DNA from 3 places in the Chloroflexus aurantiacus J-10-fl genome. Region 1 is predicted to be linked to each of the others. Evidence: riboswitches for the same ligand, from Rfam matches in the RefSeq annotation. Region 1 holds a riboswitch; each other region holds the start of a gene.

Region 1 (5,670 bases):
CTGGGGGCTAGAGCGGGCACTGGTAGCCAGCAGGATGGCGCCACGCACCCGTTGCGGATACTCTACTGTCCAGGCCAGTGCCTGAAATCCACCCATCGAGCCACCCGCCACGGCAAGCAGGGTATCAATGCCCAGCGCATCGATCAGACGCTGTTGCGCATGCACCATATCTTCAATGGTGATAAGGGGAAAGCGTGAACCGTAAGGTCGTCCATCAGACGGGTGTGGACTTGACGGGCCGGTTGAGCCACGGCAGCCGCCGATCACATTTGAGCAGATCACGAAGTAACGATTGGTGTCAAACGGACGACCCGGCCCGATCATTGCGTCCCACCAGCCGGGTTTGCGGTCGGTTGGACTGTGAAACCCGGCAGCGTGGGCATCGCCAGACAGAGCGTGCAGAATCAAGATGGCATTCGAGCGATCCGGAGCCAGTTCACCGTAGGTTTCATACGCCAGAGTGATCGGACCTAACGTCGCTCCGCTCGTAAGGGTCAGGGGGGTTGTCCAATGCATCCGTTGAGTACGCACAATGCCAACCCCCTCTGGGGTTGGCGCCTGCACAATTGCTTCCATATTGTCGTTGCTCCTTGCCGGTATCAGAGAGCAGCGACGCCGTTGTCGTTGCTCTCTGATCCAACACTATGATGGGGTTCCTGCCAGGGCATGATCAAGATCGGCCAGAATATCGTCAATCGTCTCCAGGCCAATCGAGAGCCGGACATAATCGTCGGTCACGCCGGTCAGCAATTGTTCTTCCGGCGTCAACTGGCTGTGGGTGGTGGTTGCCGGATGGATCGCAAGGCTCTTGGCATCGCCAATATTGGCGAGGTGCGAGAAGAGCCGTAACCGCTCAATGAAGGTACGTCCGGCGGCACGCCCACCCTTCAGGCCGAAGCCAACAATCCCACTCTGCCCACGCGGCAGATATTTCTGAGCCAGGGCATAGCTTGGATGGCTGGGAAGACCGGGGTAGTTGACCCACGCCACTTTGGGATGCTCACTCAGATAACGGGCCACTGCCAGCGCATTCTTGCTGTGTCGTTCCATCCGGAGTGGCAACGTCTCCAGCCCTTGCAGGAACAGGAAGCTGTTAAATGGGCTAAGCGCAGCCCCAATGTCGCGTAGCCCTTGCACTCGTGCCTTGATAATGTACGCCAGGTTGCCGAAAGCCTGGGTATAGATCAGGCCGTGATAGCTCGGATCGGGATTGGTAAATTCGGGAAAACGGCCACTGGCTGCCCAATCAAACTTACCACTGTCAACAATGATGCCTCCGATAGCCGTGCCATGACCACCAATGTACTTGGTTGCCGAGTGAATCACAATATCGGCGCCGTGCTGGATCGGTTGCCACAGGTACGGTGTGACCGTGGTCGCATCGACGATGACCGGCACACCCTGCGCATGCGCAATTGCGGCAATGCGCTCCAGATCGAGCACATCAAGCCGTGGATTGCCGACTAATTCGAGGAAGAAGGCTTTGGTACGCCCATCAATCGCAGCGGCAAAGCCATCGTAATCACGGGCATCAACAAAGCGAGTCGTAATGCCTAACTTTGGTAATGTATGACGGAAGAGGTTGTAGGTGCCGCCATACAGGTCAGAGGATGCGACGATATTGTCGCCACTTCCGGCCAGGTTGAGAATAGCCAGCGTTTCAGCGGCCTGCCCCGATGCCAGCGCCAGCGCACCTACTCCGCCCTCCAGTGCCGCCATCCGCTGTTCAAAGACATCGGTGGTCGGATTCATAATGCGAGTGTAGATATTACCAAACTCTTGCAGATTGAACAGGCGTGCTGCATGGTCTGTGTCTTTGAATTGATAGGATGTGGTGGCGTAGATAGGAACAGCTCGCGACCCAGTGGTCGGATCGGGGGTTTGGCCGGCATGCAGGGCGAGAGTTTCAAAACCGGTGAAGCGCGGAGCATCAGACATAACAACCTCCTCAAAACAGATAAGCCAGATTGCAGGCAACAAAAACGCCCTCAACGTGCGATGAGGGCGTGAAATCGTTGCACTAAGCCGTTCTTCCACGTCGCTCATCTTCCAGAACACCTCTGCCGGACTTAGCACCGTTCGTATGCGGCGACGCATACGAGGGTTGCTGCGGTTTCAACGGGCCGGTCCCTCCACCGCTCTGGATGAGTGCGTGTGTGTTGTTGAGGTACATTGATGGTGTCGCCTGCACCATACAACGGTATCCAATATAAACTATGCGACGTATCTTTGTCAAGTATTTTGGGGAGCGTATTCCCGATGCGCGACCAGATAGTTTTTGGACGATGCGTGGTTCACGGTTTTGCAAACCGTATCACTTCGTAAGCAGGCACCAGCATCGCCATTCTTTTGCCTTGACAAAGCATTTACTATTAGGTAGGATAGATATGGAACCCATATCTGAAGCTACATATAGTCACCGTTGCACGTATACCGAATTATTGCTGCAACCCTGATCGCCGTCACTGTGTCTGTTGTGAGGTGATCAGCAGGGATCGCTCTTCGATAGAGGTTGTCCGGCTTGGTGCATCTGAACCGGTCAACAAGGAGTGAGTGTGAAGATCGCCGGTAATTACACATTTGCCGCCAGTCGTGAGGAGGTGTGGGCCGCACTGAATGATCCAGAGGTATTGGCTCGCACCATCCCCGGTTGTCAACGTCTCGAACAGGTCGGCGAGAATGAATATGAAAGTACGTTGAAGATCGGTCTGCAAGCCGTTCGTGGTGTGTACAGTGGACGGGTCAAGATCGACAATCTGCACCCACCTGAGTCATACGAAATTCATGTTGATGGAAAAGGAAGCAATGGCTTTCTGAAGGGTTCTGGTAGTATTCAGCTTCGCGAAGAAAACGGCCACACGATCCTTGACTACGGTGGCGAAGCACAGATAGGTGGCACAATTGCGAGTGTTGGTCAGCGGTTGCTCGATGGTGCTGCCAAGACGCTTATCTCGCAGAGTCTGAAGGCGCTGGCAGCGCAGATCGAAGCTCGCCGCGCCGGTGGATCGGGCAGTGAAGCTGTTGCCGAGCCGGCGGCAGCACCTGCTGCACCTGAGACACCTCCGGTGGCAGCACCTGTCGAATCGGCGACGGAAACGTCAACCACTACATCTGCACCGGCTTCAGCGCCTGCTGCATCGACATCAGCACCTGCCGCCGAGGTAAGGGAAGCACCGGCCTCAGCCCAACCGGAAACACCATCGTTCCGCCGCACGATTCACGTGCCGGCAGGAGAAGGGCTTAGCGAAATTGATGTCGCTCTAGGAGTAGTAGAGGATTTTCTGAAAGAGCGCCCATGGGTGCCCTGGGTGATCGTCGCCTTCTTACTCGGCTATCTACTCGGTCAACGACGCTGACCAGGTGACACCATCACAATAGCTTACCTGATCGGGCGGCACCACTCACGACGCTGTCCCGCCGTTTTCGCCCGTCATAACATTAGTCTGGTTGTTCGTTTCGCAGACAACGAGGAGGTTGGAGAGTGACAACGATTACGGTCACGGTCAATGGTGTTCGCCATACCAGCGAGGTCGAACCCCGCCTGCTGCTGGTTCATTACCTGCGCGAGCATCTGAATCTGACGGGTACCCACATTGGGTGCGACACCAGCCAGTGTGGTGCGTGTGTGGTTCACATTAACGGGGTCAGTGTGAAGTCGTGTACAACGTTGGCCGTTCAGTGTGATGGTGCCGAGATTACCACCATCGAAGGTCTGGCTCAGGATGTTCAGTTGCACCCGTTGCAAGAAGGTTTCTGGGAGAAGCACGGCTTGCAATGTGGTTTCTGCACCCCTGGCATGATCATGGCTGCTGCCGATCTGCTCAAACGTAACCCCAATCCCTCCGAAGAAGAGATTCGCCACGGTCTTGAAGGTAATCTCTGTCGCTGCACCGGGTACGAGAATATTGTCCGTGCCGTGCGCTACGCTGCCGAGAAGATGGCAGCAATGCAGGCCGCTGATTAATCCGTCCGACAGAAGTTCACACAGAACCTAGTGAGGAGTCAAGGATGACCGCTACCGAAATGAAGGAGCGATTGGTTGGACGGGCGCTCAAGCGCCGTGAGGATCCGAAGCTGATTACCGGCCACGGCAATTACCTCGACGACATCAAGCTGCCGGGAATGCTCCATATCGCGCTGGTGCGTAGCCCACACGCCCACGCGAAGATTGTCTCGATTGATGCCAGTCGCGCTCTGGCAATGCCGGGTGTTGTTGCGGTGTTCACCGGCAAGGATATGCTTGACATAAATCCAATGCCGGCAGCATGGCAGGCGGCTGGGGTGAAGAATTATCCGGTTCCGCCACGTGCCCTGGCAGTCGATAAGGTAGCACTTGTCGGTGATCCGGTGGCGATGGTGGTTGCCGAAGATCGGTATATTGCACGTGACGCTGCTGATGCAGTTGAGGTCGAGTACGAGCCGCTGCCGGCAGTTGTCGATGCGCGTAAGGCGGTTGAACCCGGCGCCCCCCAGATTCACGAAGCAGCTCCCAACAATATTGTGTTTGAATGGGAGTGTGGTAACAAGGCGGCAGCCGATGCGGCGATTGCCAGCGCTGAGGTGGTTGTTAAGGAAGAGATTATCAACCAGCGCCTGATTCCCACCCCGATGGAGACTCGCGGTTCAATTGCCCGTTACGATGCTACGACCGGCGAGTGGACCGTCTGGATGACGTCGCAGGCTCCCCACGTGCACCGCCTGCTCTTAACGGCGTTTGTCTTCGGGGTGCCGGAGACCAAGCTGCGCTGTATTGCGCCAAACGTGGGTGGTGGCTTCGGTCAGAAGATCTTCTGCTACAACGACATGGCCTTCACCATGTGGGCTGCCCGTAAGCTGGGCCGTCCGGTGAAGTTCGTTGAAGATCGCTCTGAGAACTATAAGTATTCAACCCATGGTCGTGACCATATTACTGAAGCTGAGCTGGCCGGTACGCGCGACGGTAAGATTACCGGTCTGCGCGTGAAGACCTGGGCAAATATCGGGGCGTACTTCTCGACCGTTGCCGCCGGTATTCCAACAACGCTTTACGGGCGCATTATTACCGGTGTCTACAAGATTCCTGCCGCGTATGTCCACGTGACCGGTGCGTATACCAATACGGCAATGGTGGACGCTTACCGTGGTGCCGGTCGCCCTGAAGCCAGCTATCTGATCGAGCGGATGGTTGACCGCTTCGCCGCCGAGATCGGGATGGATCCGGCTGAAGTGCGCCGCAAAAACTATATTCAGCCTGAAGACTTCCCCTACGATAACGGTCTCGGTCTGCTACCCTACGACAGCGGCAATTACGAACCGGCCTTGAACAAGGCGCTCGAAATTGCCGGTTATGCCGAGTTCCGCAAGCAGCAGGAAGAGTTGCGCAAGCAGGGCCGGTATCTCGGTATCGGCATCTCATCGTATGTTGAAATCTGTGGCATCGCCCCCAGCGCCTGGATGGGTGGTCAGGGTTGGGGCGCCGGCCTCTGGGAGAGTGCGAATGTCCGTGTCCATCTGACCGGCAAGGTCGTGGTTACGACCGGTTCTCTCCCCCACGGCCAGGGTCTTGAGACCACATTCGCCCAGATCGTCGCCGATGAGTTAGGTGTACCCTACGAAGATGTTGAAGTGCAGTGGGGCGATACGCAAGGAACGCCATTCGGGTACGGCACCTACGGCTCACGCTCGCTGGCA
Region 2 (5,670 bases), 580 kb from region 1:
TCAAGTGCGCTGTTTCGCTACAAAGCTGCAACGCCTGCTCAGCATAGGCTGGACTCATATAGCTCAAGCTACCGGTAAATGAGAGAAATGATTGTTGCTGCACAATGTGCAAGGCGACACCGGTTGTCTCTGCCACCTGCTGCATTCCCTTTAACACCTGATCGCGCAAATCGGTTGCCGTTGCGGTGTCGATCTGCCGATGTTCAGTTGGAATAATGCCCCAGGCCAGACAGCCACCATCGGTCAGGAATTCGGTGAGCGCCGACGTAGCTTTCAATAATGAGTCGAGCTGCTCTGTTACATGCAGACCGATGACATCAACCGGCAAATGCAGTATCTCTGACCAACGCACGTGACCGCTCAGAAAGATGCCACGCCAGGAAGGTAAGTCGGCCAGAAAGCGGTTAAGCATGTCGAGGCCATCCTCCCAGGTCAATGGACATAACGGTGTGGAGAGCGCATCAAGGAATGGCTCCTCAATCATTGCCAGACGATGATCTGCATAGCCCTGGACTTGTTCGTGTTGCCAGATGACGCGCAGGCTACAGAATTGGAGAATGATCTCGCGCCATCCCGGATCGTAAGCCAGTGGTCGCTCGTGATCATCGGTTAAAGCCAGACTCAGGCTCACCGGGCCAATGGTCTCATATTTCAACAGTAGGGGTTGGCGGTCTTCTGCGTTCAATCGACGCAAGATCTCTTCCAACGCGGTGTAGGCCGAACCGGTCAGGGCAGCCGGCTGTGTATCGCCGCGCAGGTATGCCAGACTCACCTTTGTTGCTTCCTGCTCCAGGATAGCCTGATCGACCATCAAACGGTCACGCTCAATATCAATCTGAATGCCCGGCAAGCCCTGCGCTGCCAGAGCGAATGGGGTATCGGCCAGTGTCCGGGGAGGCGGGAGTGGCCATGCCGGCGTTTGCGGTTGATAGCGACAGATCAATTGTGCAGCCTGCGCCAGGCTCTGGTGAGGGAGACCACCGCGCAAGAGTGGCTGACAGGCCGGTAACAGTGCTCCGAACCTGCTCATCGCCCACTCTCAAGCTGACGCAATGCGGCCAGATATGGCGGTCGCACGATGCCCCGTTCCGTAATAATCGCTGTCACCAATTCGTTTGGTGTCACATCAAAAGCCGGATGCGCAGCTCGCACACCCTGGGGCGCAATTGCTACGCCGGCAATGTGGGTGACTTCGGCAGGATCACGCTCTTCAATCGGAATATCGGCGCCGCTTGCTGTCGCGAGATCGATGGTTGAAGAGGGTGCAGCGACGTAGAAGGGAATATTGTGGTAGCGTGCGAGTACTGCCAGGCCATATGTACCAATTTTGTTTGCGACATCCCCATTAGCTGCAATGCGATCCGCACCGACAATCACGCAATCTATCTGCCCACGCTGCATCATAAAGGCAGCCATATTATCGGTGATCAACGTCTGCGGAATGCCGGCTTGCAAGAGTTCCCACGCCGTCAATCGGGCACCTTGCAGGAATGGCCGCGTCTCATCAACAAAGACATGGACAGGCCGCCCCTGGGCAAAGGCGGTGCGGATCGGGGCCAGGGCAGTACCATAACCGGCTGTTGCCAGCCCACCAGCGTTACAGTGGGTGAGGACGTGACCTCGTGGCGGGATCAATGACGCCCCATGCTCACCAATGGCGTGACACATTGCCAGGTCTTCAGCAAAGATCGCTTCTGCCTCAGCGTGCAGCGCGTGTTTGATCGCTTCCACTCCTTCGCTTGCCACCGCCTCCGCCCGGCGGAGCATGCGGCTGGTGGCCCACGCCAGATTGACGGCGGTTGGGCGTTGCGAATCGAGCGTTGCTTTGGCCTGGACGAGTTCGGTCAGGAGTGCTGAAGGGGTAAGCGCAACACTTTGCTGCGCGACGAGGGCCATACCGTATGCGGCAGTGCAGCCAATGGCTGGTGCACCACGTACTTGCATACTCCGAATCGCGTATGCAACTGCTGCCAGATCGGTGCAGCGCACAACCTCCATCGTGTGTGGTAACTTGCGCTGATCGATCAGGCAGACTGCGTCATTTTCCCACCAGACTGTGCGGAGTTCCATAGGCGTCGCAATAAGATGGAGCCACTCGCACGGCGAGAGGCTCCGATAGACTTCGTTCCTCTCATCTTTCGGCCAATGATATCCATTGCCGCTGGATTTGGCACCTTCCCTGGCGGGGGTTGCCGGGCGTCATCGGGCCAGTCCCTCAGCCCATCTCGATGAGCATCTGAAGTTCGCCGACGCACCATGGCGCCGCACGCGAACGTTGTCTGCGATTATAGCATGATTGCGGGTTTGCAGCAAGTAGTATCGCCTCACACCTCAATCTATACTGCACGCGGCTGGGCCATTCCTCCGATACGATCAGTGTGTCGGGGTATTTTGGCGTACAGAAGCCAGGTTTTCACTCACGTCGTTGTTGCCGGTGACAGAAAAGGGGCAGGTCGCGAACCTGCCCCGTACTGAAGGTAACTTTTATACTCTGTTCTATGCTCCTGAGCGAACCTCTACTTCATCCTGGCGGCCACGCTTAAACCAGTTGCGCCACTCGCGATGCTCCCACACCACCAGCAATTGCGCCGCGTTGAAGATCGACGAGTACGTTCCGCTGACCAACCCGATAAGCAGGATTAAGACAAAATTGCGGATGGTATCGCCGCCAAACAGCAGCAGCGCTGTCAGGGTGAAGAAGGTCGTCAACTGCGCATTGATCGACCGTGGCAGGGTTTGCACCAGACTGTGGTTCACGATGTCATCGAACGTCTCGGCGGGATGACGATTGATTAGATTTTCACGGATGCGATCAAACACCACAATCGTATCGTGTACCGAGAAGCTCAGTGTGGTGAGCAAGGCCGTCAGGAAGAGAGCATCAACCTCTAACCCGATGGTAGCTCCCAGGATAGCAGCAATGCCTAGCACGACTAACACATCGTGCAGCATCGCAATCAGGGCACAGACACCGTAACGAAAAGGATGTGGCGCCTTGCGAAACGCCCATGTCAGGTAGAGCAGAATGATCAACGAAGCCCCGAGCACGGCAATGATAGCGCTGCGCGTTGACTCGGCACTGACTGTTGGCCCAACGCTCTCTAGCCGCTCACGACTGACTGTGCCAAAAGCGTCGGTCAGGGCTTTCGTAACGGCATCGATTTCGGCATTTGGGTCAGACTCGCTCAATGGTCGTGTTCGCACCAGCGCGGCAGCTACCGGTTGGCCGTCAATCACCGTTGGGCTGAGCTGAACCTGTGCGCTCTCGAAGCCGGCCTCCGCAAAAGCCTGCGCGATCCGGTCGGTGCTTAATGTCTCAGGCGTAACATCGGGAAAGCGCAATTCCCACAATGCGCCACCGGCGAAGTCAATGCTCGGTCGTAAGCCAATTCCCGGTCGTCCCGTCGTCAGCAACGGGTGCAGGAAGAGCATATACAGGCCGGGCAAGATAATCAGCAGTGAAAAGGCAAACCACCAATAACGACGGCGGACGAGATGTTCCATACAGGCGTTACTCCAGTATTGCGCGGTGTCCGTGTGATCGACCGAATTCGTTTCCTGTTACGCGGCGGTCTGTACCGTTGGTGATGGCTCGCGGCGATCTACACCAAACCACCAGGCTCGTTCATCGCTGAACAGAGGCAGTACCAGCCGCAGGAAGGTTCGCGACACAACAAGCGCCGTAAACAGACTAACGACGATGCCAAGTCCCAGGGTCAGGGCAAAGCCCTTAATCAGGCTGACGCCGAAGCTGTTGCCAAACATAAACAGGACAATGCTGGTAATCAGCGTTGAAACACTCGAGTCCCGGATGGCTGGCCACGACTCGACAAACCCTAGTTCGAGCGCACTGCGAATGTCACGACCGCGACGGTACTCTTCGCGTAGACGGGCGAAGATCAAGACGTTGGCATCAACCGCCAATCCAATCGAAAGGATGAAACCGGCAATGCCCGGCAGAGTCAGGGTGACTGGGATCAGACGGTAAATCGCGAAGCTGATAATCGTGTAAATCAGCAGCGCCACCGTTGCAATCAATCCTGGGCCGCGGTAGAACAAGATCATGAAGATAGCGACTACTGCCAGCCCAATAATTCCTGCAGTGATACTGGCCTGTACACTCTCCTGACCGAGGGTTGCCGTCACAGTACGACTTGTCTCGACTACCAGGGGTACCGGCAGGGCACCGTATTTCAACTGATTGAAGATACGGGTTCGCTCGTCCTCGTTGCTCACTTCAATGATTCCAGAACCGTCCGTCAGCGCAGCATTAATCACCGGGCAACTCACAACTGTGTTGTCGAGCACAATACACATTGGCCGGCCAACATTCGCTGCGGTAAAGGATGCCAGCCGCTGTGCTGACTCACCCCGGAAGGCAAACGAGACGGCCGGACGACTGCCGAGGGTGCCACCCTGCGAGAAGGTCGGTTGTACGGCACTGGTGTCCAGATCGGCACCATCAGTAATGCTCTGGTAGATAGGGCCGAGGGTGGTAGGATCGGTAATGTTTCTGCTTTCGAGCAACTGAGGTGGCGGAATGGGGCTACTCGATGTCCGCACAATGGCGCCGTCGGCCAGGAATTCCCCTTGCGAGTCGATGAACTCGAGCCGGCCGGTGCCGCGCAGGGTCTCGATAGCCTGTTCGGGATTGGCTACCCCTGGCAGCTCAACAATAATGCGGTTATTTCCCGCTTGCTGAACAACCGTTTCGCCAACACCGAGACCATTAACCCGCTGCTCGATAACACGCGCCGCCGTGGCAATCTCGTCGGCAGTGGCATCGGGATCGGCTGAGCGCAACAGCACCTGAATCCCACCCTGTAAGTCAAGCCCAAGCCGCACACTGACATCGCGGCCCAGGAAGGTGTTGTTGGGTGCGAAATTAATCGCCAGTGCCAGACCAGTCGCAATGATCGTGATGATAAGCGCTAGAATGTTACGGTTCTGCACGGTTGCGTGCTCCTCACTCGTATCGAAAAAGCCGGCCCATTATAGGCCGACAGCGACAGCGCGTCAAGATAATCCCGGCAAAGAATGACAAAGTTATCTCTGTACAGCACTCGCACAGGTATGAGATAACTTCTCTCTGCTCTGCCTGAAGATCGTCGCCACATTCCTGACAGCGGGATCTCACAGACTCTTCACCTCTGTCAGGAAGTGGCGTGTTGTTTATCGTCCCGCCGCTCGTAACGCTGCGTCGATAGCGGTAAACAGGCGACCCGAGTCGACAATCTGACCATTGACGCTGAATGACGGCGTCGCCTGCACACCGAGGGCTGCGGCCTCTTGGGCGGCGGCCAGAATTGCTTCGCGGTGCGTGCCGGCCTGCATACAGGCGTCAAATGCCGCCCGGTCGATACCGATACGTCCTGCGTAGCCACTAAACACATTCAGCGGCGAGCTTAGCTGGGCCCACAGGCTCTGGTTGGCAAAAAGCTGATCGTGCATTTCCCAATACTTACCCTGATCGCCGGCACAGCGGGCGGCTTCGGCGGCGGCAACGGCGTTGGGGTGAATATTGGTGAGCGGAAGTTCGTGATAGATAAACTGTACCCGACCGGTATTGATGTAGTCGCGCTCAAGGATAGGGGCCAGATTACGGCTGAAGTAGGCACATCCCGGACACTGGTAATCCTCGAAAGCGATTACCTTGACCGCTGCGTTTGG
Region 3 (5,670 bases), 2.6 Mb from region 1:
TGCTGGGGATCGTCGTAATGCAGAATGGTCGGTTCTTCGTGGAGATTACGCCCCAGGCCATGACCGGTATATTCGCGCACCACCGAAAAGCCATTCGCTTCAGCGTGGCGCTGAATTGCGGCACCGATTGCCCGCAAGGGGTTGCCTACCCGTGCCTGCTCAATCCCCAATTCAAGGCAACGCCGGGTCACGTCGAGGAGTCGTTGCGTCTCATCATCAACCTCGCCGACAGCAAAGGTCTCGCACGCATCGCCGATCCAGCCGTTGAGGCGTAGCCCGATATCGATGCCGACAATATCACCCTGGCGGAGGCGATCACGCTTGCTCGGAATACCGTGACAAATCACGTCGTTAATCGAAGCGCAGATCGTGCCTGGAAAAGGGGGAATGTAGTTCCGCCGTCCGGCGGGTACATACCCTTTGTATACCGGCTCGGCCCCGTGCGAGCGAATGAACTCTTCGGCAATTGCATCGAGTTCAGCCGTCGTTACCCCTGGCCGAATATGCTCACGCAGCACCTGAAACGTCTGCCGCACCAGTTGACCGGCAGCACGTAGGAGTTCTATCTGGGCAGGAGATTTTAAAATGATAGCCATAGTGGTACTTTCATCGATCAGCATGTACTACATATGTTATAGCACATTCTCTTCGGTTGACGGTACCGGTGGCCGGGGTAACAGACCGGCCTGTTCCACGACCCGTGGAATCGCCCGCGTCCAGTCAACCGACATAATGTGAACGCCGGCCACACCTTCTACGCTGAGTAGCTCGTTGACCAGTTCGGCAGCCAGGGTGATCCCTTCCGCTTCGCTGTCGGTAGCCCGCTGCATTCGCTCAATCACCGTCTCCGGCATAAGGGTACCGGGCAGGTGATCGCGCAGGTAGATGGCCGAGTGCGGTCGACGCAAGATCATCACGCCGGCCAGAATATACGCCTGTTGGTGTAAACCGGCTGCGCGTACATCGGCCATCCACTGCCGGAATCGCCCGACATCGAAGATGAGTTGCGTTTGGACAAATTCGGCACCGGCCTCGATCTTTTTCTCAAGGCGGGCAGCCCGTTCAACATTGGGGTTCGCGACGCTGCCGATAAAGAATCGTGGCGCCTCTTTGAGCGGCGTACCGGATTGGAACGTCGCCTGATCGCGTAGCGTGCGTAAGACCCGGATCAGTTGGAATGAATTGAGATCGAGGACATTTTTGGCCTCTGGATGGTCGCCAATCCGGGGATGGTCACCCGTCATTGCCAGTAAATTACGAACACCAAGGGCCGCTGCACTGAGCGCATCGGCTTGCAGGGCAATCCGATTGCGATGCTGGCAGGTCATCTGCATGATCGGCTCAATGCCGAGTTGTTGCAAAATGACACTCCCACCCAGCGACGACATGCGGGCAATACCGCGCTGGTTGTCGGTCAAATTGACCGCATCGACATAATCGCGAATGTTGCGGGCCAATGCTTCGAGATGGCTACGTGCCGCCCCCTTTGGCGGTGCAATCTCGCCGGTAACGACAATCTGGCCGGCAGCGAGCCGGCGCTGAAGGGTAGAATGCATAGGTTATTCGTCGGCAAGAGCCTGTTGCAGATCGGCGATCAAGTCACTCACATCCTCAATCCCGCACGAAAGGCGGATGAGGTTGTCGCGAATACCCACCGCCAGCCGTTCTTCACTACTCAATTCATAGTAACTCATAAGTGCCGGTTGTTCAACCAGGCTTTCAACACCACCAAAGCTCGGTGCAATGTACGGCAGACGCAACCGGTCGACCACAGCCATGGCACTCTGCAAATCGCCGACTACTTCAAATGAGACAACGCCGCCAAAGCCGCGCATTTGGGCACGGGCGACGGCGTGGTCGGGGTGTTCGGGTAATCCCGGATAATGCACCCGGCTTACCCGTGGATGACGGGCCAGAAATTCGGCTACTGCCTGACCATTGTGATTGTGGCGCTCCATGCGCAGGGCGAAGGTCTTCAACCCACGACCGAGCAGATACGCGGTATGCGGATCACAGATACCACCGAGGATACCCTGAGTTTCGCGCAGCGCACTGATGATGGGTGGCCGACCAATGATCACACCGGCCAGCAGATCGTTGTGACCTGCCAGATATTTGCTACAGCTATGCACCACCAGGTCGATCCCGTATTCCAGTGGCCGCATATTGTAGGGGGTAGCGAAGGTGGCATCGATGAGCGTCTTAATCCGATGCTCGCGGGCAATGCTTGCCACGGCAGCCAGATCGATCACCCGCAGGTAAGGATTGGTAGGCGCTTCCGTAACAATCAGGCGAGTGCGTCCCGGCTCGATAGCAGCCGCAATCGCGGCAGGATCGGCGGCAGCTACAACGCTATGCGTCACACCCAGCCGGGCCAGCATGGTACGCACGAACTGGCGGGTGCGCCGATAACCGTCATCGGTCAGAATAACGTGGCTTCCTGATGGGAGAAGTGCCAGCATCACCGTCGTTAATGCATTCATCCCGGAAGCGCAAAGCAGTGCTGCGGCAGGTGCCGTTGGTGATTCGAGAGCGGCTAATCGCGCTTCAACGGCTCGTACAGTCGGATTGCCGTAGCGACCGTACTCTTCACGCTCCAGGTCGCCTGACTGGAAAGCGATCAACTCAGCGCTATCACGGAAGGTGTAGGTGGCACTGTGAACAACCGGTGGGGTGATGGCATCAAATGCACGCTGACGCGGTTCACCCGCGTGAACTGCGGCCGTACTGGGTCCGGTAAACTGATCGATAGCCATAAGAAAACCTCTCATCAAGGCGACGAGAGGTCAGATGACGTTCTTCTACCGATTAACGGGAAGACGCCGCTCTCCTCTCATCTGCCAGCTTTATGCTGCCGGAGTTGCCACCCGTCAGGTTCACTTCCGCCGGGTTGGCGCGGTTTCGCAGGGCCGGTCCCTCCACCGCTCTGGATGAGTGCAGCGTTCTGCAATTGGTGGTGAGTATAGCAGGGGAACAGGTTGTTGTCAATGGGGGAAGCACAGACAATTACCCGGGAAGTTTTGTGCAAAAGTAGATCTCTCCACTATCTTTGGTTAAACCCATCTGCACGGCTGCTTCAGGGTCGGGGACGAGATCGGTAACCGTGGTTGTTTGCACAGTAAAACCTGCCCCACGTAACCGGTCGGGAAAATCTCGTCCATACACACGAACATGGTCTTCCTGTCCAAAGGCAATAAATCGTGCTTGTGGATCGACAATGCTGGGATCCTCAAACGTCACTTCGGCCATAATCGGCACTAACAGGATTGCCCAACCGGTTGGTTTCAGGACTCTCCAGAACTCGCGCATGGCTTTTCGATCATCTGGCACATGCTCGAGAACATGGCTGCACAGTATCACATCAAAGGACGCATCAGGATACTGAATATTCGTGATATCCATTTTTACCATCACGTGATCGTCGTTCAGATCAGCCGTGATATAACCAGACCCTAGCTTTTGGTGAAAGATTGGTTTGAAACATGGTTCTGGCGCAATATGAAGAACATCCTTTGGTCTGCCATCAAACAAGTCAGTTTTTTGGGTTAAATAGAGCCATAATAGCCGATGACGCTCTAAAGAACCGCAATAAATGCACAAAGCACCTTTACGGCGTGACCGACCGTAAGGTGCAAATGCACGTAATGATTTCTGACAAACAGGGCAAAAATGGTTTTTGCCCTGGTATAACATCAGGTTTTTCACTCTAATCACAAAGTCACGAGCATTACGCAATGGCCGTTTTACGTCGTTGGGTAATACGCTCAAAAAACGTTTCATTCATAATCTCCGTAAAACATTGACAGGGAAAAGAGCCGCTCTTAATATCGGGTTCGTAACCTGCCACTGTGCCAGAGATGAGACGTGAGACTGTTGCTGCCTGTATTGGATGATCACACCTTCAAAAACGCCGACATAATCACCACATCGTGCAGATCGCCGTTGCGATCAATGGCGTGGCGTGTCAACTGACCTTCAACCGCGAATCCCAGGCGCGAGAAGATGGCCTGACCGGCTTTCAACGCCGCTAACATCGCTACTGTCACCTTTTGCGCACCTAAATCACGAGCTGCTTCGACAATGGCCTGCGCCATCTGCATGCCAAGGCCACAGCGCCGCCATCCCGGCTTGACGAGCAGGCGAAGTTCGGCGACATGGTTCGACCAGCCCGGTACCCGGCGTGCTGATGCATAGGCAGCGATTGAGCCATCATCGGCAATGGCCACCATCTGCCGCCAGTTTTCGGCGAACGAGGCATTTACCAGGCGGGTAATAATTTCGGGGTTGGTAAAATCTTCTTCCAGATAGAGGAGATCATCTTTGGGAAGACTTAAGCCAAATTCTGTCAGCGCTGCCCGGTCACTTTCCACGAGTGCCCGAATGGTGACCTGTCGATTGTCCTTTAGCGCTACATTGCTCATCGCTGCGCTGCGTTGAACCATGCCCGACCTCCTGCTGGGTTGATGAGGAAATCTGTTGTATGAAGTGTGTGAAATATACCACATGAAGTTACAGTCGGGTTACTCCCCGCCGAAATCGAAATGATCGGGCGTGGTTTGGCACGATGAACGATGACAGATCTTCTCAACCCATTCCTTGTTGCTAATCCTGATATAATTGTACGTGTTCCTTGAAGTTCGGCAAGTAACTGGCGGAGTCGCCCGGCGATCCGTCGCAAGGAGGTCGTCATGAGCGAGAAGCGAGAGGTCGTGGTGCTCAGCGGCGTGCGCACGGCCATTGGCACATTTGGTGGTAGTTTGAAGGATATTCCGCCAACCGAATTGGCGGCACTGGTTACCCGTGAAGCAGTTGCCCGCTCTGGCCTGCAACCAAACGAAATCGGTCATGTGGTCTTCGGGCACGTGATCAATACCGAACCGCATGATATGTATCTGGCTCGCTATGCGGCGGTACGCGGCGGTCTGTCGGTAGAGACTCCAGCCCTAACGCTTAACCGGCTCTGCGGTAGTGGGTTGCAGGCTATCGTGTCGGCGGCCCAATACATTTTGCAAGGTGATGCTGAAGCAGCCGTTGCCGGTGGTGCCGAGTGTATGAGCCGTGGCCCGTACAGCTTGCCGGCCATGCGTTTCGGTGCCCGTATGAATGATTCAAAGGTCGTCGATATGATGGTCGGTGCCCTAACCGACCCGTTTGACGATTGCCATATGGGGGTAACTGCCGAAAACGTGGCGGCAAAGTGGGGAATCAGCCGCGAAGATCAGGATCAACTGGCTTACGAGAGCCATATGCGCGCAGCGCGGGCGATTGACGAAGGACGTTTCGCCAATCAGATCGTGCCGGTTGAGATTAAGGTCAAGGGTGGTACCGCCCAATTCATGGTTGATGAAGGGGTACGCCGCGATACGACCATCGACAAGCTGGCCAAGCTCCGCCCGGTGTTTCTGAAGGATGGTTCGGTGACGGCCGGCAATGCTTCGAGCATCAATGATGCAGCAGCGGCGGTAGTGCTGATGGATCGGGCCACCGCTGAGCGGCGTGGCTACAAGCCGCTGGCGCGTCTGGTCGGTTACAGCCACGCAGCCGTTGAGCCAAAGTATATGGGGATTGGCCCGGTACCGGCTGTACGACGCCTGCTTGAGCGCACCGGCTTGCGCATCAGTGATATTGATCTTTTCGAGGTCAACGAAGCTTTTGCAGCGCAGGCGCTGG

What was found. Region 1 has a riboswitch for S-adenosylmethionine ahead of CAUR_RS18225 (homocysteine synthase). Riboswitches for the same ligand answer to the same signal wherever they lie in the genome.
Region 2: it holds a riboswitch for S-adenosylmethionine, as region 1 does, so the genes downstream of both, mtnA (S-methyl-5-thioribose-1-phosphate isomerase) here and CAUR_RS18225 (homocysteine synthase) in region 1, are expected to answer to the same signal.
Region 3: it holds a riboswitch for S-adenosylmethionine, as region 1 does, so the genes downstream of both, CAUR_RS07610 (trans-sulfuration enzyme family protein) here and CAUR_RS18225 (homocysteine synthase) in region 1, are expected to answer to the same signal.

The regions. Positions count from the first base shown of each region.
Region 1 is NC_010175.1:4,648,053-4,653,722, reverse strand. It holds gene metX (homoserine O-acetyltransferase MetX) at 1-576, opposite strand, end outside; gene CAUR_RS18225 (homocysteine synthase) at 643-1,938, opposite strand; SAM riboswitch class I at 2,040-2,151, opposite strand; gene CAUR_RS18220 (SRPBCC family protein) at 2,556-3,356, shown strand; gene CAUR_RS18215 ((2Fe-2S)-binding protein) at 3,482-3,964, shown strand; gene CAUR_RS18210 (xanthine dehydrogenase family protein molybdopterin-binding subunit) at 4,009-5,670, shown strand, end outside.
Region 2 is NC_010175.1:4,067,099-4,072,768, forward strand. It holds gene CAUR_RS15920 (uroporphyrinogen decarboxylase/cobalamine-independent methonine synthase family protein) at 1-1,030, opposite strand, end outside; gene mtnA (S-methyl-5-thioribose-1-phosphate isomerase) at 1,027-2,070, opposite strand; SAM riboswitch class I at 2,129-2,235, opposite strand; gene secF (protein translocase subunit SecF) at 2,497-3,504, opposite strand; gene secD (protein translocase subunit SecD) at 3,562-4,953, opposite strand; gene CAUR_RS15940 (DsbA family protein) at 5,173-5,670, opposite strand, start outside.
Region 3 is NC_010175.1:2,013,973-2,019,642, forward strand. It holds gene map (type I methionyl aminopeptidase) at 1-596, opposite strand, end outside; gene CAUR_RS07605 (methylenetetrahydrofolate reductase) at 633-1,556, opposite strand; gene CAUR_RS07610 (trans-sulfuration enzyme family protein) at 1,560-2,756, opposite strand; SAM riboswitch class I at 2,831-2,937, opposite strand; gene CAUR_RS07615 (class I SAM-dependent methyltransferase) at 3,007-3,780, opposite strand; gene CAUR_RS07620 (GNAT family N-acetyltransferase) at 3,894-4,442, opposite strand; gene CAUR_RS07625 (acetyl-CoA C-acyltransferase family protein) at 4,689-5,670, shown strand, end outside.